Regions from separate parts of the Kitasatospora sp. NPDC089509 genome, predicted to be linked through region 3. Evidence: riboswitches for the same ligand, from Rfam matches in the RefSeq annotation. Region 3 holds a riboswitch; each other region holds the start of a gene.
The links. A riboswitch is a leader RNA that binds a small molecule or an ion and turns the genes downstream of it on or off. The one in region 3 is predicted to bind cyclic di-AMP.
Positions count from the first base shown of each region.

Region 1: another riboswitch for cyclic di-AMP. It lies ahead of ACIP4P_RS39170 (transglycosylase family protein); the one in region 3 lies ahead of ACIP4P_RS34175 (transglycosylase family protein).
Region 2: another riboswitch for cyclic di-AMP. It lies ahead of ACIP4P_RS39320 (M23 family metallopeptidase); the one in region 3 lies ahead of ACIP4P_RS34175 (transglycosylase family protein).
Region 4: another riboswitch for cyclic di-AMP. It lies ahead of ACIP4P_RS16925 (hypothetical protein); the one in region 3 lies ahead of ACIP4P_RS34175 (transglycosylase family protein).

Region 1 covers NZ_JBIVHS010000030.1:102,044-107,850, forward strand. The annotation lists gene mfd (transcription-repair coupling factor) at 1-501, shown strand, start outside; gene ACIP4P_RS39155 (MazG family protein) at 624-1,661, shown strand; gene ACIP4P_RS39160 (SDR family NAD(P)-dependent oxidoreductase) at 1,709-2,134, opposite strand; gene ACIP4P_RS39165 (cytochrome P450) at 2,413-3,714, shown strand; cyclic di-AMP (ydaO/yuaA leader) riboswitch at 3,925-4,093, shown strand; gene ACIP4P_RS39170 (transglycosylase family protein) at 4,098-4,985, shown strand; gene eno (phosphopyruvate hydratase) at 5,239-5,807, shown strand, end outside.
Region 2 covers NZ_JBIVHS010000031.1:24,987-30,793, reverse strand. The annotation lists gene ACIP4P_RS39340 (PP2C family protein-serine/threonine phosphatase) at 1-231, opposite strand, end outside; gene ACIP4P_RS39335 (TetR/AcrR family transcriptional regulator) at 1,191-1,769, opposite strand; gene ACIP4P_RS39330 (alpha/beta fold hydrolase) at 1,822-2,646, opposite strand; gene ACIP4P_RS39325 (YiaA/YiaB family inner membrane protein) at 2,782-3,072, opposite strand; cyclic di-AMP (ydaO/yuaA leader) riboswitch at 3,270-3,428, shown strand; gene ACIP4P_RS39320 (M23 family metallopeptidase) at 3,441-4,274, shown strand; gene ACIP4P_RS39315 (hypothetical protein) at 4,389-5,264, opposite strand; gene ACIP4P_RS39310 (GNAT family N-acetyltransferase) at 5,307-5,807, shown strand, end outside.
Region 3 covers NZ_JBIVHS010000022.1:152,387-158,193, reverse strand. The annotation lists gene ACIP4P_RS34185 (DUF397 domain-containing protein) at 147-410, opposite strand; gene ACIP4P_RS34180 (hypothetical protein) at 980-1,927, shown strand; cyclic di-AMP (ydaO/yuaA leader) riboswitch at 2,395-2,565, shown strand; gene ACIP4P_RS34175 (transglycosylase family protein) at 2,573-3,898, shown strand; gene ACIP4P_RS34170 (hypothetical protein) at 4,111-4,311, shown strand; gene ACIP4P_RS34165 (LacI family DNA-binding transcriptional regulator) at 4,409-5,428, opposite strand; gene ACIP4P_RS34160 (glycoside hydrolase family 13 protein) at 5,454-5,807, opposite strand, start outside.
Region 4 covers NZ_JBIVHS010000007.1:41,574-47,380, forward strand. The annotation lists gene aceB (malate synthase A) at 1-1,127, opposite strand, end outside; gene ACIP4P_RS16920 (IclR family transcriptional regulator) at 1,329-2,126, shown strand; gene ACIP4P_RS16925 (hypothetical protein) at 2,296-3,630, opposite strand; cyclic di-AMP (ydaO/yuaA leader) riboswitch at 3,632-3,797, opposite strand; gene ACIP4P_RS16930 (esterase/lipase family protein) at 4,058-5,395, opposite strand; gene ACIP4P_RS16935 (MoaF-related domain-containing protein) at 5,642-5,807, shown strand, end outside.

The DNA.
Region 1 (5,807 bases), on a different contig from region 3:
AACGGCGGCGAGCCGGAGGAGGAGCCGCTGGAGGTGAAGATCGAGCTGCCGGTGGACGCCCACGTGCCGCACGACTACGCGCCCGGCGAGCGGCTGCGGCTGCAGGCCTACCGTTCGATCGCGGCGGTCAACTCGGAGGAGGACATCCAGCAGGTCCGGGACGAACTCACCGACCGCTACGGGAAGCTGCCCGATCCGGTGGAGAACCTGCTGATGGTCGCCGCACTGCGGCTCTACGCCCGGCGGTGCGGGATCGCGGACATCACCCTCCAGGGCTCGAACGTCCGCTTCGGCCCGGTGGAGCTGCGCGAGTCCCAGCAACTGCGGCTGAACCGGCTCTACCCGCGCAGCCAGGTCAAGGCGGCGGCCCAGCAGCTGCTGGTGCCGCGGCCCAGCACCGGCCGGATCGGCGGCAAGCCGCTGGTCGGGCGCGAGTTGCTGACCTGGTGCACCGAGTTCCTGTCGGCGATGTTCGACGACCTGGCGGGGTCGAGGAGGTAACGCCGGCCGCCGGCGGCAGCCGGCACCCGCCCCGCGGCGGCCACGGGCCCGGCCCGTGGCCGCCGTTCGCGTGCGGGGCACCGGCACGGGCCGGGCGCGCCCGGGGCGGGTAGGTTCGAGGGGTGACGACGAACGCTGTGCCGACGAACCCTCCGGGCGCGAAGCTGATCCTCCTGACCACCACCCACCGGGTGGCCCCCGGGCTGCTGGCGTGGCCGGCCTGGGAGGCGCTGCGGTCGGCCGGGCGGGTGCTGGTGGGCGAGGAGGGGCATCCGCAGGTGGCGGCCGTGCGGCAGGCCGGGGTGGCCGTCGAGGTGGCGGCGGCCGGGTCGGCGCCGGCGCTGGCGCGGTTGCTGACCGGGCAGCCGGCCGGGGCGGGGCCGACGGTGTGGCTGGGCGGCCCGGACGGGGACCCGGGGCTGACCGACGCGCTGGCCCGCCTCGCGGTGGAGCACGCCGGGGAGGTGCCGGAGATCGAGGTGCTGCCGGGCTCGTACGACCTGCCCGGGGCGCGGCTGCTGGACCTGGCCTCGGTGATGGACCGGCTGCGCTCGCCCGGCGGCTGCCCGTGGGACGCCGAGCAGACCCACGAGAGCCTTGTGAAGTACCTGGTCGAGGAGGCCTACGAGCTGGTCGAGGCGATCGAGCAGGGGGACCGGGACGCGCTGCGCGAGGAGTTGGGCGACGTCCTGTTCCAGGTCCTGTTCCACGCCCGGATCGCCGAGGAGCACCCGACCGATCCGTTCACCGTCGACGACGTGGCCGGGGACATGGTCGAGAAGCTGCTCTACCGGCACCCGCACGTGTTCGGGGACGTCGAGGTGGCGGGCGCCGCCGAGGCGGAGGCCAACTGGGAGCAGCTGAAGGCGGCCGAGAAGGCGGACCGGGAGTCCGTCCTGGACGGCGTCCCGGCCGGGCTGCCGGCGCTGGCGTACGCGGCGAAGCTGGTGTCCCGGGTCCGCCGGGCGGGCTTCACCGGGGTGCCGGACGAGCCGTACGTCCTGCCGGGGGAGCTGACCGCGGAGTCGGCGGGCCGGCTGCTGCTGGCCGTCGCGCAGCGGGCGCACGACGCCGGGGTGGACGTGGACGCGGCGCTGCGCTCGGCCGCGCGCGGCTACCGGGACGCGGTGCGCGCGGCCGAGGGGCTCAAGCCGGAGTAGCCCGGTTCGGGCCGGAGCCGGCCCGGCCCAGGCCGGACGGGAGCGGCTCAGGCCGCCGTGGCGGTCCGGCCGACCGGCTGCCGCTGCGGCGGGACGAGCTCGCCGATCGCCTCGCCGACCAGGGCGACCAGTTCGGCGAGCCGCTCCAGGTCGAGGTGGTCGGGCAGCTCGGCGAGGGAGACGATCCGCTCCCCGCGCGGGCCGGCGACGCAGAAGAGGTCGATCGGCCCGAGGTGCTTCTCGGCGGTGTCGACCAGGGCGGCGACGTCGCTGGGCCGGCGGATGTCGCCGCAGACGCCCACCACGGGGCAGCCCGGCCGGTCGAGTTCGGCGGCGAGGTCCTCCGCGATCCCGACGTGCTGGTCGGCGATCAGCATCCCGGCGGCGCCGGCCGCGGTGAACCGGCGGGCGAGGTCGGCTCCCGAACCGCCGTCGAGTACCGCGATGACGACGACTGCTCCGCTGACCCGCATGGCCTGCTCCTCCCTGTGGGCGACACCGCACCGGCGCCCACGCATACTGCGGAGGATCGTAGGCACGTCCTGACCCTCCGCAACAGGGATTACCCCGCAGGTGACCAGGCTCACGCCTGCCACCCGGCCAAGAGCTGTCCAAGGGCTGTCCACGGACCGTCCACGGGGCGTCCACGGAGGGTTGGCACACTGCTCGCGCGCCGCTCACGAACGGTTCGCGAACCGGTGATGTTCCGCCGGTAGCCGGGCGCCGCCGGTCCAGCGGTTACGGTCGACCCATGCCAGCTCAGCCCGATGCCGCTCAGTCCGCCGCCCAGCCCGACCCCCAGCTCTTCACCTGGGAGTTCGCCGCCGACCCGTACCCCGCCTACGCCTGGCTGCGCGAGCACGCCCCGGTGCACCGCACCACGCTGCCGAGCGGGGTGGAGGCCTGGCTGGTGACCAGGTACGCGGACGCCCGGCAGGCGCTCGCGGACGGCCGGCTGTCGAAGAACCCGGCGCACCACAGCGAGCAGGCGCACCGCACCGGCCGGGTCGGCATCCCGGGGGAGCGGCAGGCGGACCTGATGACCCACCTGCTGAACATCGACCCGCCGGACCACACCCGGCTGCGCCGACTGGTGTCGAAGGCTTTCACCCCGCGCCGGGTGGCCGAGTTCGAGCCGCGGGTGCAGCAGTTGACCGACCGGCTGATCGACGGCTTCGCGCAGCGCGGATCGGCCGACCTGATCCACGAGTTCGCCTTCCCGCTCCCCATCTACGCGATCTGCGACATGCTGGGCGTGCCGGCCGAGGACCAGGACGACTTCCGCGACTGGGCGGGCATGATGATCCGACACGGCGGCGGCCAACGCGGCGGCGTGGGCCGGGCGGTGAAGAAGATGCGGGCGTACCTGCTGGAGCTGATCCACCGCAAGCGGGCGGACCTCGGCGACGACCTGATCTCCGGCCTGATCCGGGCGAGCGACCACGGCGAGCACCTGAGCGAGAACGAGGCCGCGGCGATGGCCTTCATCCTGCTGTTCGCCGGGTTCGAGACCACCGTCAACCTGATCGGCAACGGGACGTACGCGCTGCTGCGCAACCCCGGGCAGCGGGCGCTGCTGCAGGAGTCGGTGGCCCGCGGCGAGACCGCGCTGCTGGAGACCGGGATCGAGGAACTCCTGCGCTACGACGGGCCGGTGGAGCTGGCGACCTGGCGGTTCGCGACCCGGCCGCTGACCATCGGCGGGGTGGACATCCCGGTCGGCGATCCGGTGCTGGTGGTGCTGGCGGCGGCGGACCGCGACCCGGCCCGGTTCTCCGACGAGAACACCCTGGACCTGGCCCGGACCGACAATCCCCACCTGGGCTTCGGGCACGGCATCCACTACTGCATCGGCGCCCCGCTGGCCCGGCTCGAAGGACGGTCCGCGCTGGCCACGCTGCTTTCCCGGCTGCCCGATCTGCGCCTGGCCGAAAGTCCGGAGAACCTGCGCTGGCGCGGTGGCCTGATCATGCGTGGATTGCGTGAACTTCCGGTCGAATTCAGTCCGGAAGTGCGTTCGCCGCACGCCCGCCCGGAGGCTCCGACACACTGACGCGGGGTCGCGAACGGCGCCTCGGCGACGGTATGAACACCCATCAAACCGGACAAAGCCCCGCCGTCCGTAGGCGATCGAACACGCGCCGTAATTCTTGTGTGATGTCGGCGATATGAGCTTGTGATTGATCTGAGGATCTGTCTAGTCTCCCTGGAGTTCGCAGCTGCGGACCCCGAACGCGGAACGCCGAGTCCTGCCCGCCGCGCCACGGGAAACCGACCAGAACCCTGGGCAGGGGCGGGGGAACCAGGTTTGTTGCCGTTCTCCCACGGCTCGGGGTGAAGCCGCCCGCGCGGGACCGTTCCCGCATACGGCGGCCGGGCCACCTCCCGGTCCGAACCCGACAGCTCACCTCGCAGGCGTGCGGAGAGGGACCCTTCATGCTGCTCGTTGGATCTGGCCGTCACCGTCGTCGCACCCAGGCCGAGAAGGCCATCGCCGTCGCGGGTGTGGCCGGCGTCGGACTCGCGCTGCCGCTCCTCACCGCCACCGGCGCGTCCGCCGCCCCGGCCTCCGCCTGGGACTCCGTCGCCCAGTGCGAGAGCGGCGGCGACTGGGGCATCAACACCGGCAACGGCTTCTACGGCGGCCTGCAGTTCACCTCCAGCACCTGGAAGGCGTACGGCGGCACCGCGTACGCGGCGCAGGCCAACCAGGCCAGCCGGGCGCAGCAGATCACGGTCGCCGAGAAGGTGCTCGCCTCGCAGGGCCCGGGCGCCTGGCCGGTCTGCTCCAAGAAGGCGGGGCTGAGCAAGGGCGGCGCCCCGGCGGCCGTGGACACCTCCTCGGACGCCAAGCCGCAGTCCGCCCAGCAGCAGTCCACCCCGAAGCAGCAGGCCCCCAAGACCCAGGCCCCCAAGACCCAGGCCCCCAAGCCCGCCGCGAAGCCCGCCCCGCAGCAGGACGACGCCAAGCCGGCCGCCCCGCAGCTGGCCAAGCCGCAGCTGCAGGGCTTCCCGGGCAAGGCCGGCTGGGACGCCGACTCGAAGGTGTACTGGTACCAGAACGGCGGCTCCTGGTACTGGACCAGCCACCAGAGCGTCTACCAGCAGTACGCCCCGCAGGCCGCCGCCCAGCCGCAGCAGGCCCCGCAGGCCGCCGCCCAGGGCGGTCACGACTACACCGTCCGCTCCGGCGACACGCTGTCGACCATCGCCGCCGCCCAGGGCGTGTCCGGCGGCTGGCAGGCGGTCTACGACGGCAACCGCGGCACGGTCGGCGGCAACCCGAACCTGATCATGCCCGGCCAGGTCCTGCACCTCGGCTGAGCCGTCCCCGGACGCATTCCGAGGGGGTCGCGCCCGGCGCGGCCCCCTTCGTCCGCATTCGCCCGCTCCGGCCGGACCGGCTGGGACGAGCAGGTGAACTACCGGTGGGTAGCGGGGCCACACGCTGAGACGGAGCCGAGGTCGAGGTGGCCCCGGGAGCCCGGGCGGTTAGGCTCTGGTCGTAACGACTCCGCAATCATCCGGCCGACCGCACCACCGTGGGCCGGACCCTGCTTCCGCAAGGAGATGCTTCGTGCCGTCCATCGATGTCGTCGTAGCCCGCGAAATCCTCGACTCCCGCGGCAACCCCACGGTCGAGGTCGAGGTCGGCCTCGACGACGGCAGCACGGGTCGTGCCGCTGTGCCGTCGGGTGCCTCGACCGGCGCCTTCGAGGCGCTGGAGCTGCGCGACGGTGACAAGAACCGCTACTTCGGCAAGGGCGTGGAGAAGGCCGTCCTGGCCGTCATCGAGCAGATCGGCCCGGAGCTGGTCGGCTACGACGCCACCGAGCAGCGCCTGATCGACCAGGCCATGCTCGACCTGGACGCCACCCCGGACAAGTCCTCGCTCGGCGCCAACGCCATCCTGGGCGTCTCGCTGGCCGTCGCGCACGCCGCCTCCGAGGCCAGCGACCTGCCGCTGTTCCGCTACCTGGGCGGCCCGAACGCCCACGTCCTGCCGGTCCCGATGATGAACATCCTCAACGGCGGCTCGCACGCGGACTCCAACGTCGACATCCAGGAGTTCATGATCGCTCCGATCGGCGCGGAGTCCTTCTCCGAGGCCGTCCGCTGGGGCGTCGAGGTCTACCACACCCTCAA
Region 2 (5,807 bases), on a different contig from region 3:
CAGCGCCGCACACACCAGCACCAGCAACTGCCCCCGCCGCAGCACCATCCCGCCCACCACCAACGGCAGCACCAGGGCCGACGGCGGCCACCCGTACGGCAACAGCAGCGGCAGCACCCCCAGCACCACCGTCAGCGCGAACAGCAGCCCCAACGCCACCCGCCCCGCCCGGACGTCCCCGTCCAGCAACCGCCCGTACCACCGCCGCACCCTCGCTATCAGTGCGGGCACCCGGAACCTCCGCGAAGGCGTGGGCGGTCCCCTGTCATGACCACCAGTCAGCCCGGCCACACTAGCCCGTCCACCCCCACCCCCCACCGTGTCCCCTCCCCGCCACCCCGGGCCGCCCTGTCCCGTGGCGCTGCCCCTGCCGCCGGTCGCGCGCCTGCCCCGATCCGGCTCGCGCCTCCTCCTCCCCGCCCCGCTGCCTTCCTCCCCACCGCGTGGCGTGTCCCCTTGCTGCCGGTGCCGCGCCCACTCCGGTGCGGCGCGCCCGGCCCCGTCCTGCGGCGCTGCCCCTGCTGCTGGTCGCGCGCCTGCCTCGGTCCGGCTCGCGCCTCTTTTCCACCCCACCGTGTCCCCTCCCCGCCACCCCGGGCCGCCCTGTCCTGCAGCGCTACCCCCACCGCGTGGCGTTCCCCCTGCTGCCGGTGCCGCGCCCACTCCGGTGCGGCTCGCCCCTCCTTCCATCGGGCCTCGGCTGCGTCCGCCCACCCCCGTGAGCCCTGCTGCCGGCAGCCGCCATGCACTTCACGCTGCGCAGGAAGTCGGCCGGACCGACTTCCTGCGCGAGCGCCGGTGCTCTGATCGCCTGTGGACTGCCTGCGGCGTGAGAAGTCGACGGGGCCGACTTCTCGTGTTGATCAGCCCGTGTGGTGGGCGGTTCCCCGGGCGAGTGGTGGCTGTTGTCGCCTGCCGCCGGAAGTCGGCTCGGCCGACTTCTCGTGCGAGCCCGAGTCTCCTGTGCGGAGGGGAGGGCTGTACGGCTCCCTTGGGTGGGCGTTCCGGTCGGTGGCGGGGTTCCGAGAAGGGCTGGCCGGCGTGAGAAGTCGACGGGGCCGACTTCTCGTGTTGTCCGCCTCGCGAGGTGGTTCTCCGGGCCGGTGGGGGTTGTTGCTGCCTGCCGCTGGAAGTCGGCTCGGCCGACTTCTCGTGCTCGGGCCCGCTGCCAGGGCCGGGGCTGGGGGTTGCTAGTCGTTCGCCGGCCGGGGCCAGGCGTGGAGGCCCGTGGTGAGGGTGGTGATGAGGCGGTCGTGGGTGGTGGTGAGGTCCTCGGTGAGTTGGAAGGCGCCGGTGATGGACAGCGAGGCGAAGCCGTGGGCGAGGGAGCGGACGGTGCGGGCCGCGTGGATCGCCTCGGAGCCGTCGAGGCCGTAGCCGCGGAGGACGGCGATGATGACGCCGACCAGGCGGGTGGCGGCGCGGGTGAGGTCCTCGTCCGGCTGCGGGGCCTGGGGGAGGGCGGTGTAGCGGTGCGGGTGGCGGGTGGCGTAGGCCTGGTAGGCGCGCAGGACGGCGGTGACCGCGTCGTCCCCGCTGCGGCCGACGGCGGCTTCGGCCAGTCGGTCGGCGAGTTCCTCGGTGACCCGGACGGCGATGAGCCGCCGCAGTTCGGCGAGCCCGCCGCTGACGTGCTTGTACAGCGAGGGGGTGGCGACCCCGGCGCGGGCGGCGACGGAGGCGAGGGTGAGGGCTTCGGTGCCCTGGTCGTCGATGAGCGCGAGGGCGTGGTCGACGACCTGCTCGGGGGTCAGTCCTACGCGGGGCATGGTGGTGGTCTCTCCGGGGGGCGAGGGGTCAGGCGAGGGGTCAGGCGAGGGGTCAGGCGAGTTCGGCGAGGAAGGGCAGCAGGGCGTCGGCGACGGCCCGCGGGTTGTCGGCCATCGGGTAGTGCCCGGACCCCTCGATCATGACCTTCCGCGCGCCGAGCTTCTCGGCCTGGAGGTCGGCGACGGCCTCGGGCTTCGGGAAGTCGGGGTCCTTGCTGCCCATCAGCACCAGGGCGGGGCAGCGGACGGCCGCGCACCAGCCGATCGGCGCGGAGTCGCCGGTGACGTGGCCTCGGGTGGCGGTCCGGCGGCCGGGGGTGTGCAGGGCGGCGACCAGCCCGTCCATGTAGCCGTCGAGGTCGGCGGGGCGGGGGCCGGGGAAGGCCATCTTGCGGAGGTAGTAGCCCCAGACGCCGGGCCACCGGACCAGCGCGGCGCCCATCACGACCATGACGCCCTTCATCAGGGCGTTGGCCCGGTGCTCGACGAAGGCGTCGATCAGCGCGATCCCGGCGACCCGCTGGGGGGCGTCCCCGGCGAGCTTGACGACGGTCGCCCCGGTGTAGGACTGGCCGACCAGGACGGCCCGTTCGATGCCGAGGTGGTCGAGCAGGGCGAGCACGTCGGTGGCGACGGCGGCGGGGCTGTAGTCGTCCCAGGCGATCGAGGACTCGCCGAAGCCGCGCACGTCCATGGTGATGACCCGGTGCCCGGCCGCGGTGAGCAGCGGGTGCAGGTGCCGGTAGGCGCGGCGGGAGTCGAGCATGCCGGGGAGCAGGACGACGGGGGTGCCGTCGCCCTGCCGGGTGTCGTCGTACGCGAGCCGGCCGCCGGTGACGTCGAGGTACTGGGTGCTCGGGGTGGTGGTGCCGTTCATGGTGGGCCTCCGCTGGCTCGCCCGTTGCTGCCGATAGCCATAAAGCTAAGGCTAATAGCCTTAGCCGTCAAGCCCCCGCGAAAGCCTCCGACAGCCCCGGGCGACCCCGTTCAGGGCCTCGCTCGGGACCCCCGCTCAGGGCCCCTCGACCCGGAACGGGTCGTGCTCGCTGAGCAGCTTCTCCAGCCGGGCCTGGTCGACCCGGGCGACGGTGTCCGTGGACTCCTGCCGGTCCCGGATCACCTTGGCGAGCGTGAACGAGGAGGTGACGGTGTAGAGGAGGCCGATCCCGAGGAAGGCCCGGGTCCAGCCGCCGACGGGCAGGTAGGCGATCCCGGCGGCGAGGGCCACGGCCGAGATGGCGAAGGAGAGGACGGCCTGGGCGTAGTACGCGGCCGTGGTGCGTGACTGCATCGGTGCGCTCATGGCGTCAGGATGCGGGCGTCCGGCCGGATCGCACATGAGTAGGAGTACTCAGATGGGGCCGGTTGGTTGAAGGGTCGTTCGTTGACGTCCGATCACCTGGTCCACAGCCGTCCCGGACGGATGGCTTGGAATCAGAGCCTCCTAGGATTAACGTTTGATAACGCAGCGCGGTCGTCAACGCCGTACCCAGACGGCACCGTGCGCCGTCGCCTAATCCCGCCGACCGGCCTCCGGGCAGGTCAGGGAGCCGGGGAACCACGTTCCTTGGGGTGAATCGGCGGGGCCCCGGCCCGGCCGTAGGAGACCTTCCTGCTCCGAACCCGTCAGCTAACCCGGTAGGCGCGAAGGAAGGAAAGGAGCGCGCCCCCGTGGCGTCGACGCACACCCCGGCACACCCGGCCGGCCCCGCAGCCGGTACCCAGCTCCTCGACCACCCCGTCCCGGACAGCCCCGAGGCGCTCGCACCGGAGGCCGAGGCCAACCGCCACCGGATGCCGCGTCAGACCCGCGGAGCCTCCCCGCTGCTCGGCGTCACCGCCGTCGCCGCCACCCTGGGCGCCACCGGCTTCGCCTCCGCGACCCCGGCCGCCGCGCCCGCCATCGAGGCCCAGGACGAGATCCCGGTCGCCCTGGCCGCCGACCCCGGCCTGGCGCTCGCCGCCCGGATCCAGCAGCAGGCCGACGGCCAGCGCACCGCCGCCGAGGAGACCGCCCGCGTGCAGGCCGCGCAGGAGGCGGAGGCCAAGGCCGCCGCCAAGGAGGCGGAGGCCAAGCGCGCCGCCGAGGAGGCCGAGCGGGTCAAGGCCGCCGCCCTCACCCTGCCGGTGAAGGACTACAGCCTCTCCGCCCACTACGGCCAGAGCGCCCGCTACTGGGCCCACCTGCACACCGGCCTGGACTTCGCCGCCGACACCGGCACCGCGGTCCACGCGGTCGGCCAGGGCACCATCACCTCGGCCGGCTGGTCCGGCGCGTACGGCTACCGGATCGTCGAGACCCTGCCCGACGGCACCGAGATCTGGTACTGCCACCTCTCCTCGATCATCAAGGGCTCCGGCAAGGTGACCGCCGGCCAGCAGATCGGCAAGGTCGGCGCGACCGGCAACGTGACCGGCCCGCACCTGCACCTGGAGGTCCGCCCCGGCGGCGGCGCCCCGGTCGACCCGGAGCCCTGGCTCCAGCAGCACGGCCTCAACCCGTGACCCGGTGAACCCGTAGCAGTCGGCGGTCGACAGTCGGCGGTCGGCAGCCGGCGAACCCGTAGCCGAAGGCCCGGGACGTACGCACGCACGCGCGTCCGGGGCCTTCGCGGCACCTCACTCCGCCGGCAGCTGCGCCAGGTACGCGTCGATCTCCGCCGTCCCCGGCTCCGGCGCGAGCTCCGGGAACTCCTCGACCAGCAGCCGCGGCAGCCCGGGCACCGTCCACTCGCCGAGCAGGTCGAGCGCCGCCTCGGCCGCCGCCTCCTCGAACTCCTCGAAGCCCCCGGTCAGTTCGTCCGGCATCGGCCGCCCCAGCGCGTTCAGCTCGGCCAGGTTGCGGTAGCTGCGCCGCATCAGGCCCTGCTCCAGCAGCCGCCGCGCGCCGTCGGTGGCCATGCCGACCGACAGCACCCGGCCCGGCGCCCACCAGCCCTGCTCGTCCGGATCGTCCAGCCAGCCGGTCGGCGTCAGCGCCTGGTACCCGGCCAGGCGCTCCTCCTCGGTCAGCCCGGCGAAGCCCGCCAGCCAGTCCCGGACGGCCGCCGGGTCCGTCACGTCCACGTCGTGCGCGTGCAGCAGCACCGCGTACAGCCGGGGCCAGGTCACCAGGTCGGCGCGGTGCAGCAGCCCGACCGCCACCTCGCCCTGCCACTCGGCCTCGGCGTGCAGCCGCTCCTGCCGCTTGGCGTTGAGCCGCTTCGCGGCCCGCTGGTGGTCGACCAGCAGCCGCACCGCCTCGCCGTAGGCCAGCGGGTCCTGTTCCGGTGCGGGCTGGACGTAGAGGTGGAGCCGCTCGTACAGCAGGTGCTCCACCGCGGCGGAGGTCAGTTCGGGCCAGCCGTCGTGCATCCTGCCGTCGCCCAGTTCCAGCAGCGCGAGCACCGTGCGCAGCGGCTCCTCGGCCACCGGCGCCCGGTCCTCTCCGGCCGCCCAGGCGAGCAGGTCGGCGGCCCTGGTGCGCGGGGCGAGCCGCAGGTCTTCGTCGTTCATGTTCGAAACGGTAACCGCCGGGCGCGGGTAGGGTCGGCAGCCATGATCCCCGTGCGACTCACCGGTCCCCGGTTGGCCATCCGCGAGTACCACCACACCCCGGAGGAAGTGGACGCGCTGCACGCGCTGTTCGGCGACCCGGAGGTGACCCGCTACCTGCCCTTCGAGCCGCGCGACCGGGAGACCTGCGCCGACCAGATCGAGCTCTACCTGGAGGAGGCGATGGCCGAGTCGCGGGACACCTACCGGCTCGCCGTGGTCCGGCGGGAGGACGCCGAGGACCCGGCGGAGGCGGTGCCGGTCGCGCACGCCAGCCTCACCCTCGGCACCTACCGCTCCGCCCGCCTCGGCTACGTGCTGAGCCGCCCGGTCTGGGGCCTGGGCTACGCGGGTGAGATCGCCGGACTGCTCTGCGGGTTCTCCTTCGACGTGCTCGGCCTGCACCGGCTGGCCGCCCGGGTCGACGTGGACAACGCCGCCTCGGCCAAGGTGCTCACCCGGCTCGGCTTCCAGTTGGAGGGGCACGTCCGGCACGACCTGTAC
Region 3 (5,807 bases):
GGCCGCCCGCTCCAGCACCCCCGGACACGCCCGGCCCGCAGCGGCCCCCGGAGCAGCCCCCGGTGCAGCGGAGTCGGGGACGACAAAAAAGGCCGTCGTGGTGTCAGCACCCACGACGGCCCCCCGATGGTGGAGCAGGCAGCCGGTCAGACCGCCAGGTGGTCGAACTCCCCGTCCTTGGCGCCCAGCAGCAGCGCGGCGATCTCGGCCCGGGTGTAGATGAGCGCCGGACCGTCCGGGAAGCGCGAGTTGCGCATCGCGACGTCGCCGCCCGGAAGGGCCGCGAACTCGACGCAGTTGCCCTGGGAGTTGCTGTGCCGGCTCTTCTGCCAGACCACCCCCTGGAGGTCGGCGGCGGCCATCCCGTTGTAGGTGTGGTTCGAGCCGTGCGTGTCCTGCGAGTCGTGCATAGAAGTCTCCCGAAGAGCTCCGGAGTTGTCGTCCAGCGCGGCGCCCCCGGCACCCGCCGAACGAACGGACCGGCCCCGTACCGGCCCGGTACAACGCCTCACTTGACGCGATGATAGCCGTAGTGCACGTGCATCAGCACGGGACATTGCAGGTGCACGGGGCTTTTTACGGTCGCCGCGAACTCTTCACGGACCCTTCTCCTGACGGTACGTAAACGGACATAGCCGATTGAATCGACGAGTCGTCCATAACCGGCCGTGAGCGACCCCCCGCTGAATGTTGATCTTCCAGTGCCGGGAGTCGCACCTCCGTGACCCTCCGTCAGTCCGATGCGAGTCCGGGCTCCGGCTGTGAGACATCTCACGCGTCTCTCATGCAACGCGTCGCCCCACGGGACACGTCAGGGCAACTGCGGGGGTTGGTGCGGGCGTTGAGCGAAGAATGTCCGGATTGTAGGCAAACGGCCCGGAGTCGGACGGCAGGAACACGGCCTCCGCACCACGGCCACCCGAAACCCGTACGGCAGCCGACTGCAGGCCTGACGGGCCGATGTCCTACGATCTCCGGCATGAGCACCGCAGCCATCCCGGGCGCGCCACTGCCCGTCCGCACTCCAGGTTCCCGTGCGCGGGGGCGCCACCGCCGCCCCGAGCGCCCCGAGATCCGCACCGGCTCGCCGGCCCTGGTGCTCGCCGTACCCGCGACCGCGGGGCCCGAGTCCCGTTCGGTCGTCGAGGAGTTGCTCTCGATCGTCCGCAGCGAGCACACCGGCGTCCAGGCCGCGGTCGGCTACCTGCCCGGCGGCGCCGAGACCGGGAGCACGGAGGAGCGCACCGTCGCGGAGCTGCTGGCGGCGGCCGCCGAGGCCGGACTGCCGACGCCCGTCGTGGTGCCGCTGGTGCCCGGTCCGCACGACTTCCTGACCGGGCTTCACGCCCTCGCCGCTGAGTACGGCGCGACCGTCACGGACACCCTGGGCCCGCACCCGCTGCTCGCCGAGGCCGTCCACGTGCGACTGTCCGAGGCCGGGCTGGCCCGGGCCGACCGGGCCCGGCTGTTCGCCATCGCGACCGCCGCGGACGGCGTGGTCCTGACCACCGTCGGCGGCGAGGAGGCGGCCGCCGCGGCCGGGATCACCGGCGTGCTGCTGGCCGCCCGGCTGGCCGTCCCGGTCGTCGCCGCGGCGCTCGACGTGCCCGGCTCGGTCGCCGGGGCCGTCAACCACCTCAAGGAGACCGGCTCCCAGCGTCCGGCACTGGCCCCGCTGGTGATCGGCCCGGAGGCGGACTCCGAGCTGCTCGCCACGGCCGCCGAGGAGACCGGCTGCCCGTCGGCCGCGCCGCTGGGCGCCTACTCGGCCGTCGGCCAGCTGATCGCCTCCACCTACCTGGCCGCCCTGCCGACGCCGACGGCCGAGGAGCTGGCCGAGGCCGAGGCGGAGGCCGCCGCCACCGTCGGCGCCGGGGAGGGCTCCCGGCGGGCCCACGCGGCCGCCGAGGGGCCCGTGGAGGGCTGACGGAGGCCCGTCCGCACACCCGCGACGGCGTCGCAGCCACCCCGCACCACCGAAGGGCCCGGAACGATCGCGTTCCGGGCCCTTCCGGCGTGCACGGATTGCCCCGCAGGAGAGTTAAGCGGTCAATGCGGCGCAATGTCCGTTTCCGGCACCTTTGTCGATGAATAGCCCGCGCGTTGTCGCGCACGGGCTCCGCCGTCGCTCCCCCGCTTCGACCGCACGCCCCCATTGCGCTTCAACACTCCGTCACTTCACTTCTGAGGCGGAGCCAGTTATGGGAATCCAGTGCGACATTGCCGATAAATGATCAATTTCGATCATGAATTACGGCTCATTTGGCATTCCACACTAAACCGTGATGCGCATCACAGGTATTTGCAGTTTGAACTTAAGTCTGCTTAACGTGCTCCCCGTTCGTGACCACACGGACCCAGTTCATCCGCGACGCCGAGTCCTGCCGTCGGATGTCCTGGCAAGCGCGAAAACGCATCACGGCAGGAGCGGGGGAACCACAGGTAAGTCGCCCCGGACCATTTCCCGGAAACGGTCCAGGGCTAGGGGTGAAGCCGCGCAGAAGCGCGGCCGGGCAACTCCAGCCCGAATCCGACAGCTCACCTCGCAGGCGTGGGAGAGGACCGCGTCTTCATGCTGCCTTCCAACGGCAACCGCCTGTCCAGCCGCACCCGTCGCGTCATCGCCGCCCTCGGCGTCGCCGGCGTCGGCCTCACCGTCCCCTGCCTCACCACCGGCACCGCCAACGCCGCCCCGGTCTCCACCTGGGACAAGGTCGCCCAGTGCGAGAGCACCGGCAACTGGAGCATCAACACCGGCAACGGCTTCTACGGCGGCCTGCAGTTCACCTCCAGCACCTGGGCCGCCTTCGGCGGCACCGCCTACGCCCCGCAGGCCAACCAGGCCACCAAGGACCAGCAGATCGCCGTCGCCGAGAAGGTCCTCGCCTCGCAGGGCCCCGGCGCCTGGCCGGTCTGCTCGGTCCAGGCCGGGCTGACCAAGGGCGGCGCCGCGGCATCCGTCGACACCTCGGCCGGCGCCTCCACCGGTGCCGCCAGCAAGCCCGCCGCCAAGCCCGCCCAGGGCGGCTCCCAGGCCGCGAAGCCCGCCAAGCCGGCCGCGCCCGCCCAGGACCAGGCGCAGGCCTCCGGTGACTCCGCGTCCGCCACCCCGTCCACCGGATCCGCCGACAGCACCTGGGCGCAGAAGCGCCAGGCGCAGGCCCAGGCCGGCGGCTACACCGTCGTCGACGGCGACTGGCTGTCCACGATCGCCGACAAGCACAACGTCCAGGGCGGCTGGCAGCGGCTCTACGAGCTCAACCGCGGCACCCTGACCGAAGGCCCGGACACCATCTACCCGGGTCAGCAGCTGACCTTCGGTGACGGCGGCGCGGCCCAGGCCGGCCAGGCCTCCGGCACCGCCAAGTCCGGTTCCGACTTCACCTGGTTCGACCGCTCGCAGAAGTCCGGCCAGGCCTCGAACGGCGGTGCCGTGAACGCCAAGCCGATCGACCAGAGCAAGCCGTCCACCTCGAAGCCGGCCAAGCCCGCCGCCAAGCCGGCTCCCCAGACCCAGACCCCGGCGCCGACCGCCACCGGCAGCATGGCCGCCGCGGTCTCCTTCGCCCAGTCGAAGGTCGGCCAGGCGTACGTCTACGGCGGCACCGGCAACGGCGGTTGGGACTGCTCCGGCCTGACCCAGGCCGCGCTGCGCGCCGCGGGCATCAGCGTCCCGCGCGTCGCCGCCGACCAGGCCGCCGCCAGCACCCACGTCTCGCTGGACAGCCTGCAGCCGGGTGACCTGCTGTTCTGGTCGAACAACGGCCAGGACTCCGGCGTCTACCACGTCGCCATCTACATCGGCAACGGCCAGTACGTCGAGGCCGCCAACCCGAGCTCGGGCGTCCGTCTCCAGACCGTCGCCAACTGGGCCCCGGACTTCGCCGGCCGGGTCTGAGCCCGAGGTCGGCGTGCGGCCGACAGCCGACGGATGACGACTGACAGCTGACGGATTTCATCGGCTGTCGGTCGTCAGCCGTCCACCGACCGCCCCGGGAAGAGTCTGGTCGCTCTCCCCGGGGCTTCGGCGTACCCGGGAGACCGGCCTCCGCATGGTCAAACCCCGCCCCGGCAGGCATGCTGCTGCTCTGCACCCGAGGAGGAGTCACCATGGCCCAGGTCACCATCACCCTCGACGCGAACCTCGCGATCGACGCGATGCTGCTCTCCGGCACCAAGAACCCCCAGGACGCCGTCGAGCTGGTGGTCCGCGACTACCTGGCCCGCGGCCGCCGCACCGGGACCCGGACCGGCGACGCCGCCGACGGCCACCGGGTCAGCACCGACCGCCCGACCGCCCAGGAGGGCTGAGCCGGACCACCCAGGAGGGCTGACCCGGACCGCACGCGAACGGGCCCCGGAAGGCAACCGCCCTCCGGGGCCCGTCAGTTGACGCGACCCACCGGCCTCAGCGCGCGCAGGCCCCGGTGGACCCCCGCATCACCAGCTCCGGCTGGAACATGAACTCCCCGCGCTGGGCGGCGTTCCCGCCGACCTCCTCCAGCAGGGCGTCCACCGCCGCCGTCGCCATCGCCTCGACCGGCTGCCGGATGGTCGTCAACGGCGGCTCGGTGAAGGCGATCAGCGGCGAGTCGTCGAAACCGACCACCGAGACGTCCTGCGGCACCGACAGCCCGCGCTGGCGCACCGCCCGGATCGCCCCGAGCGCCATCATGTCGCTCCCGCAGACGATCGCCGTGCAGCCCTTGTCGAGCAGCGCGCCGGCCGCGGCGTGCCCGCCCTCCACGCTGAACAGCGTGTGGTGGACGAGCCCCTCGGCCTCCTCCGCACCGAGCCCGAGCACCTCGCGCAGCGCCGCCGTGAAGCCCTCGATCTTGCGCAGCACCGGCACGTACCGCCGCTGCCCGACCGCCAGGCCGATCCGCTCGTGCCCGAGTTCGGCCAGGTGCTGGACGGCCATCCACATCGCGGAGCGGTCGTCCGGCGAGATGAACGGCGCGTCGATCTTCTCGCTGTAGCCGTTGATCAGCACGAACGGCACCCCGCGCCCGGACAGTCGGGCGTAGCGGTCGTGGTCGGCCGTGGAGTCGGCGTGCAGTCCGGAGACGAAGACGATGCCCGCCACGCCCCGGTCCACCAGCATCTCGACCAGTTCGTCCTCGGTGGAGCCGCCCGGGGTCTGGGTGCAGAGCACCGGCGTGAACCCGTGCCGGCTGAGCACCTGCTCGATCACCTGCGCCAGCGCGGGGAAGATCGGGTTGCTCAACTCCGGTGTGATCAGCCCGATCAGCCCGGCGCTGCGCTGGCGCAGCCGGGTCGGCCGCTCGTAGCCGAGCACGTCCAGCGCCGCCAGGACGGTCTGCCTGGTGGCGGCGGAGACGTTCGCCTTGCCGTTGAGCACGCGGGAGACGGTGGCTTCGCTGACCCCCGCCTGTGCCGCGATGTCTGAGAGTCGCGCCGTAGTCACGGTCCCAGAGCCTATTGCAACCACGTCAGACCGCCCACCAGCCGGTGGTGTCCGGAGCGAGCACCGTCTCGCCGCCCTCGACCACGAGGTCGGCGGAGGCGAGCAGCAGCCGGCCCGGGGCGGCGATCCGCACCGGCTCGCTGGTGGTGTTCACCGTGCAGACGAAGGAGCCGCGCCGGAAGGCCAGGGTGCCCTCGGGGCCGTCCAGCCACTCGACCTCGGTCCCGGCGCCGAGGTCCGGCTGCGCCCGGCGGACGGCCAGCGCGCTGCGGTAGAGCTCCAGGGTGGAGGACGGGTCGCCGGTCTGCGCCTCGACGCTCAGCCCGGCCCACTCGGCCGGCTGCGGCAGCCAGGACGGACCGCCCGCGACCGGCCCGAA
Region 4 (5,807 bases), on a different contig from region 3:
GCCTTGACCTTCTCCAGGGCGGCGGCGTTGACCTCCGGGTCCTTGCGGCTGGGGATGAACGCGGCCATGCCGCCGATCGCGTGGGCCCCGCGCCGGTGGCAGGTCCGCACCAGCAGTCGGGTGTAGGCGGCCATGAACGGCGAGGCCATGGTGACGCTGTTGCGGTCCGGCAGGATGTAGTGCTCGCCGGCGTCGCGGAAGTTCTTGACGATCGAGAACAGGTAGTCCCAGCGCCCGGCGTTGAGGCCGGCCGCGTGCTCGCGCAGCTCGTGGAGGATCTCGTCCATCTCGAAGGCCGCGGTGATGGTCTCGATCAGCACGGTGGCCCGGACGGTGCCGTGCGGGATGCCCAACTCGGCCTGGGCGTGGGTGAAGACGTCGTTCCAGAGCCGGGCTTCGAGGTGGCTCTCGGTCTTCGGGAGGTAGAAGTACGGGCCGGAGTTGGGGTCCTCGGCGCCCTTGGCGAGCAGCCGGGCGGCATTGTGGAAGAAGTACAGGCCGAAGTCGACGAAGGCGCCGGCCACCGGGACGCCGTCGACCAGCAGGTGGTTCTCGTCCAGGTGCCAGCCGCGCGGGCGGACCACGACGGTGGCGAGCTCGGCGGCGGGCTTGAGGGCATAGGCCTTGCCGGCCGAGCTGGTGAAGTCGATCCGGCCCTCGAAGGCGTCGATCAGGTTGACCTGCCCGCTGACCACGTTCTCCCAGGTCGGGGAGGTGGCGTCCTCGAAGTCGGCGAGCCAGATCCGCGCCCCGGAGTTGAGCGCGTTGATGACCATCTTGCGGTCGGTCGGGCCGGTGATCTCGACCCGGCGGTCCTGGAGGGCGCGCGGCGCCTCGGCGACCTTCCAGTCCCCGGCCCGGACGTCGGCGGTCTCGGGGAGGAAGTCCAGCGTGCCGGTGCGGGCGATCTCCGCCCGTCGGGTCCTCCGCCTCGCCAGGAGCTCCTGCCGGCGGCCCTCGAAGGCGCGATGGAGGCCCACGACGAAGGCGACCGCCTCCGGGGTGAGCACCTCCTCCGCCCGGTGGACGCGCGGTCCGGCGACAGTGACGACCGGAGCGGCGAGAGAGGAGGTGATTGGGGGTACCCCCGGCCGGAGGCTGGGGGAGGGTCCCTGATCTGCAGCCATGAGCAGGACACTCCTAAGACGGTTGAGCCTGACGAAGGGAGCTCCGGTGGGAACTTCCTGGGGAACTTCCTCGATCGTTACCCGCCTGTCGGCGAGTTCGATTCTGTAAGGTGGAGACTAGTTTCCGCGATACAGAATTTCAACGGTTTGTTGAAGAGGTCGCCGGGACTCTACTCCTCCCCGACAGCGAAGGGAACGCCGGTGGTTGCGACCCCCGACACAGCATCGACGACAGGCGCCGACCGCGCGAGCGGCGGCGTGCAGTCCGTCGAGCGCGCCTTCCAACTCCTGGAGGCGCTGGCCGACTCCGGCGGGATCGCCACCCTCAGCGAACTCTCCAGCACGTCCGGCCTCCCCATGCCGACCATCCACCGACTGGTCCGTACCCTCGTCCAGCAGGGCTACGTCCGCCAGGACACCGCACGCCGCTACACCCTCGGCCCCCGGCTGATCCGGCTCGGCGAGACGGCCGGCCGCCTGCTCGGCAGCTGGGCCCGCCCGTACCTGGCCGAGCTGATGGAGGCCACCGGCGAGACCGCCAACCTGGCGGTGCTGGAGGGCGGCGAGGTGGTGTACGTCGGGCAGGTGCAGTCGCGGCGCTCGATGCGGATGTTCACCGAGGTCGGGCGGCGGGTGCAGCCGCACTGCACCGGCGTCGGCAAGGCGCTGCTCGCCCAGCTGCCGGAGGACGAGGCGCGCGCGATCCTGGGCCCCAACCCGCTGCCCGCGCACACCGAGTACACCCTCACCGACCCCCAGCAGCTGATGGACCAGCTCGCCGAGGCGCGCGAGCGCGGGTACGTGGTCGACGACCAGGAGCAGGAGATCGGCGTCCGCTGCATCGCGCTCGCGGTGCCCGGCGCGCCGACGCCCACCGCACTGTCGGTGTCCGGCCCGGAGGCCCGGATCCGGGCCCTGGAGGAGCAGGCGGGGGCGTCCGCGCTGGTACCGGTGATGCACCAGATCGCGGCCCGGCTCGGGCAGGTCCTGGCGCCCTGACCTCCGGGTCCACTGACATCCCGTCAATTCACCTGCACGGCAAGGGTGGAGACGCAAGAACCGGCAGCCGCTCGACCTCGGGGAGGTCGGGGGGCTGCCGGTTCCTGAGAGCGGCTGGTCCTGGGGGTCGGCTGGCCTAGACGGCCTGCGCGATGGCCTACGCGACGGCCTAGCGGTAGACGCGCACGTAGTCGGCGGAGAAGCTGATCGGGGTGTTCCCCTGCGGCGCCGGGTGGTACTTTCCGGCGCTCACCGAGAGGTTGAGGATCAGGTACGCCGAGAAGTTGCTGCCCACGCCCTTGTTGTCCGAGTACACCTTGACGCCGTTGACGTACCAGTCCACCGAGTTGGCGCCGTAGTAGGTGCCGATGGTCACCCACTGGTCCGCGGCGACGGCCTTGGCGTCGGTGTAGTACTCCGGGTTGCTGGGGTTGACGTGGTTGGTCAGCTCCAGCAGGTTCGGGTTGTCCGGGTGGTACTCGAAGGAGTCGATCTCCCCGTTGCCGTTCTTCCAGGTCCACAGGGCGGGCCAGGCGCCGGCCACCGAGGGCATCTTGACCCGGGCCTCGGCGTAGTCGCCGGTCTTGACCTGGAAGCCCTCCGCGGAGCCCTCGGTCGTCAGGAAACCGGTGTTCCAGGACTGCTGGCCGTTCTCCAGGGCGGGCCCGCCCGGGGTGGCGGTGAAGGTGGCGACGCCGTTCGCGACGGTGACGTTGTTCTTGTTCAGCCAGTCGAGCTTGTTGTCGCCCGGGTTGTGGTTGCCGTACTTGTACGCGGTGCTCTTGTCACCCACCCAGCGCTGGCCCCAGGCGATCGGGCCGTTGAACTCGTCGGACCAGGTCAGCGACTTGCCGGCGATCGGGGAGGACGGCGCCGGGGTGCTCGGGGTCGCGGTGGCGCTCGGGGTCGGGGTCGGGGTCGGGGTGACGCTCGGGGAGGGCTGCGCGGTGGGGGCGGTGGTCGGCGCGGTGGTCGGGGCCGGGGTCGGGGACGGCTTGGCGGTCGGGGTCGGCGCCGGGGTCGGGGTCGGCGTCGCGGTACCGGCGCGGGAGACCACCAGCTGCTGCGAGGGCAGGTTGTGCCAGGCTCCGCCCAGGTCCTGCCAGAAGCCGAACTGGTTGTACGTCCCGGCGGGCAGGGTGCGCGCGCCGCTGGTGAAGCTGAACCCGCTCGGGCATATCTGCACGTTGCTCGCGTTGCCCGGGAAGTCCAGGTTGGTGCCGCGGGCGTCGCGGACGCCGACGCCGACGGTCTTCGCGGTGACGCAGGACGAGGAGTGCAGGGCCAGCGAGGCGGTGGTGGCCTTGCCGGCGACCATGGCGGCGGGGGCGAGCCGGTCCTGGGTGACGGTCGGGGCGGTGGCGGCCTGGGCGCCGGACGGCAGCGCGAACAGGCCGGCGCCGGTGATCGCGATCGCGCCGGTGGCGGCGAGGGCGGCGTTGCGGCCGCGGTGGGAGGGACGGGCGTGGCGGGGCGCGCGACGGCGCCCGGCAGGCTGGTGCATGGCGGGTCCTCTGCGACGCCTGCGAGGTGAGCTGTCGGATTCGGGCTGCAGTTGCCCGGCCGCCTGTGGAGCGGCTTCACCCCTAGCCACGACCCGCACGCTGGTACGTACGGGCCGGGCGCTGACCTTGGTTCCCCCGCTCCCGTCCGCTGTGGTGCTCGAGTGCCCGCCGGCGGGTGGACGGGACTCGGCGTCCCGGCGGCGGGGTCCGCGACGGCGGACGACCGTTGCAGGCTAGGCAGTCCGTCCGTGAACGGACAACTGGATCCGGCCGGTTGTCGCACAGCTCACAGTGGTGTCGATCAACGACGCTGCGTGGTCGGCGAGTTGATCAATCCCCTGGCGGTACCCGGAGGCTCGTCCAAGGGCTCGACCGAGGTTCGGCCGGGGCTCGACCGGGGACTCGGCCAAGGGCACGGCCGGAGCTTCAGTCGAGCCAGGCGGCGACCTGGGCCTCGGCGTCCGGCGCCCAGGCCAGCTCCAGGTGGTTGAGCCCGGTGAGCAGCCGGGTGCCGCCGACCGTCGCGATGCCGGTGGTGTCCAGGGCGCTCGCGGTGAACACGATGCCGTCGCTGGGTCCGCGGTTCTCGTTCAGCACGCCCGGGATGTCGGCCGACCCGCCCGCGAGGAGGTAGGTGGGCACCGAGGCCGGGATCCCGGCCCGCTGGAGCGGCGCGATCAGCGAGCCGGCGCCGACGGCCGCCTGGATGCCCTGGCCGGAGGTGTAGAAGCCCTGGCCGCCGTAGTAGGTGGTCCACCAGTCCTGGGCGGTGGTGTCCACCCCGTAGGTCGCGTCCCAGCGGGCCAGCAGCTGGCGCTGGCCCGGGTAGCAGTCGCTGCCGCCGGTCGGCAGCACACCGAGGCAGGGCTGCGCCGTGTACGTCCCGTAACAGGTCATGTACAGGTGCGGGGAGGGTGCGTTGGCGGTGCCCCCGCAGGCCGGCCAGGTGGCCAGGTCGAAGTCCCAGCCGTGCGCGTAGACGTAGTCGAGCCCGCCGTTCGGCCCGCCGAGGGTGATCAGGCGGCGCACGTCGCCCGCGTACGCCCGTCCCTGCGCCGGGCGCACCGAGGACACGTACGCCCGGGCCGCCACCTCGCCCTTGCTCCAGGCCACCACGTCGACCCGGGGGACGCCGAGCCGGGCCCGGATCAGGGCGAGCGCGTCGCCGACGGCCTGGGCTTGGAGCAGGTTGTCGCCCTGCTTGTGGGCGAAGCCGACGGCGAAGACCCGGCGGCCGGTGCCGGCCAGGTACTGGGCCAGGCCGGTGGAGGGGCAGGCGGACGCCCCGCAGGTGCCGCTCTCCCCCGGGTTCGCCCAGGCCCGGTCGGCGTTGTCGTTGGCGCCGTGGACCAGCAGGACGGGCGTGCCGGTGCCGCCGGCGTCCCAGCCGGTGGCCGAGTAGAGCAGGAAGCGTGCCGAGGAGGGCTCGCCGGTGCCGAAGTAGGTGCGGCGGGCGCCGTCCTGGTCGCCGCGGCCGTCGGCGGGGTACTGCTCGGGGCCGAAGCCCGGGGTGGGGTCGAGGTAGCGCTCGACCTTCGCCCAGCCGTTGCCGGGGGCGGGGAAGGTCGCTTCGAGGGTGAGCGGAGCGGCACTCGCCGCGCCGGCGGTGGGGGCGCCGAGGAGGAGGGCCGTAAGGGTCAGCAGCAGCGCGACGAGTGCGGCGGGGACGCGTCCGGAGGGAGTCCTGGCGGGCGTCCGGGCGGGGGTCCGGGCCGGGAGTCCTGCTGCGGCGCCGGTGGGGGCACTGGTGGGGGTGCGTCTCATGGGCGTGGACGGTAGGACCGGCGCGTCGTCCGTGCCCATGTGCCGGTCGCACACCGCGGGCGGCCGGGCGATGGCGGACCGTACCGTGGCGCGGGGCCGCCCGAGTCCGCCCGGTCGGATAAATTGGAACCCTGGCGTTTTCCGCGGTGCACAAAGAGCACCGAGCCCGACCCGCACGATCCGCACCGCCCGTGACCGTCCGTGACCGTCGCGGCGCACGCTTCCGAGAAGAGGTCCCGCCCCACCATGACCGCGTCCCTGCCCGCCTTCGCCGGCCGCACCTACCTCTTCCAGGTCGACAACGGCGCGGCCTTCCGCAACTCTTACTCGGCCGACGGCACCCGGCTGCGCTGGGAGGGCCTCGGCGAGTCGGCGGGCCAGTGGGAGGACGTGCGGCTGCACGTCGCCGAGG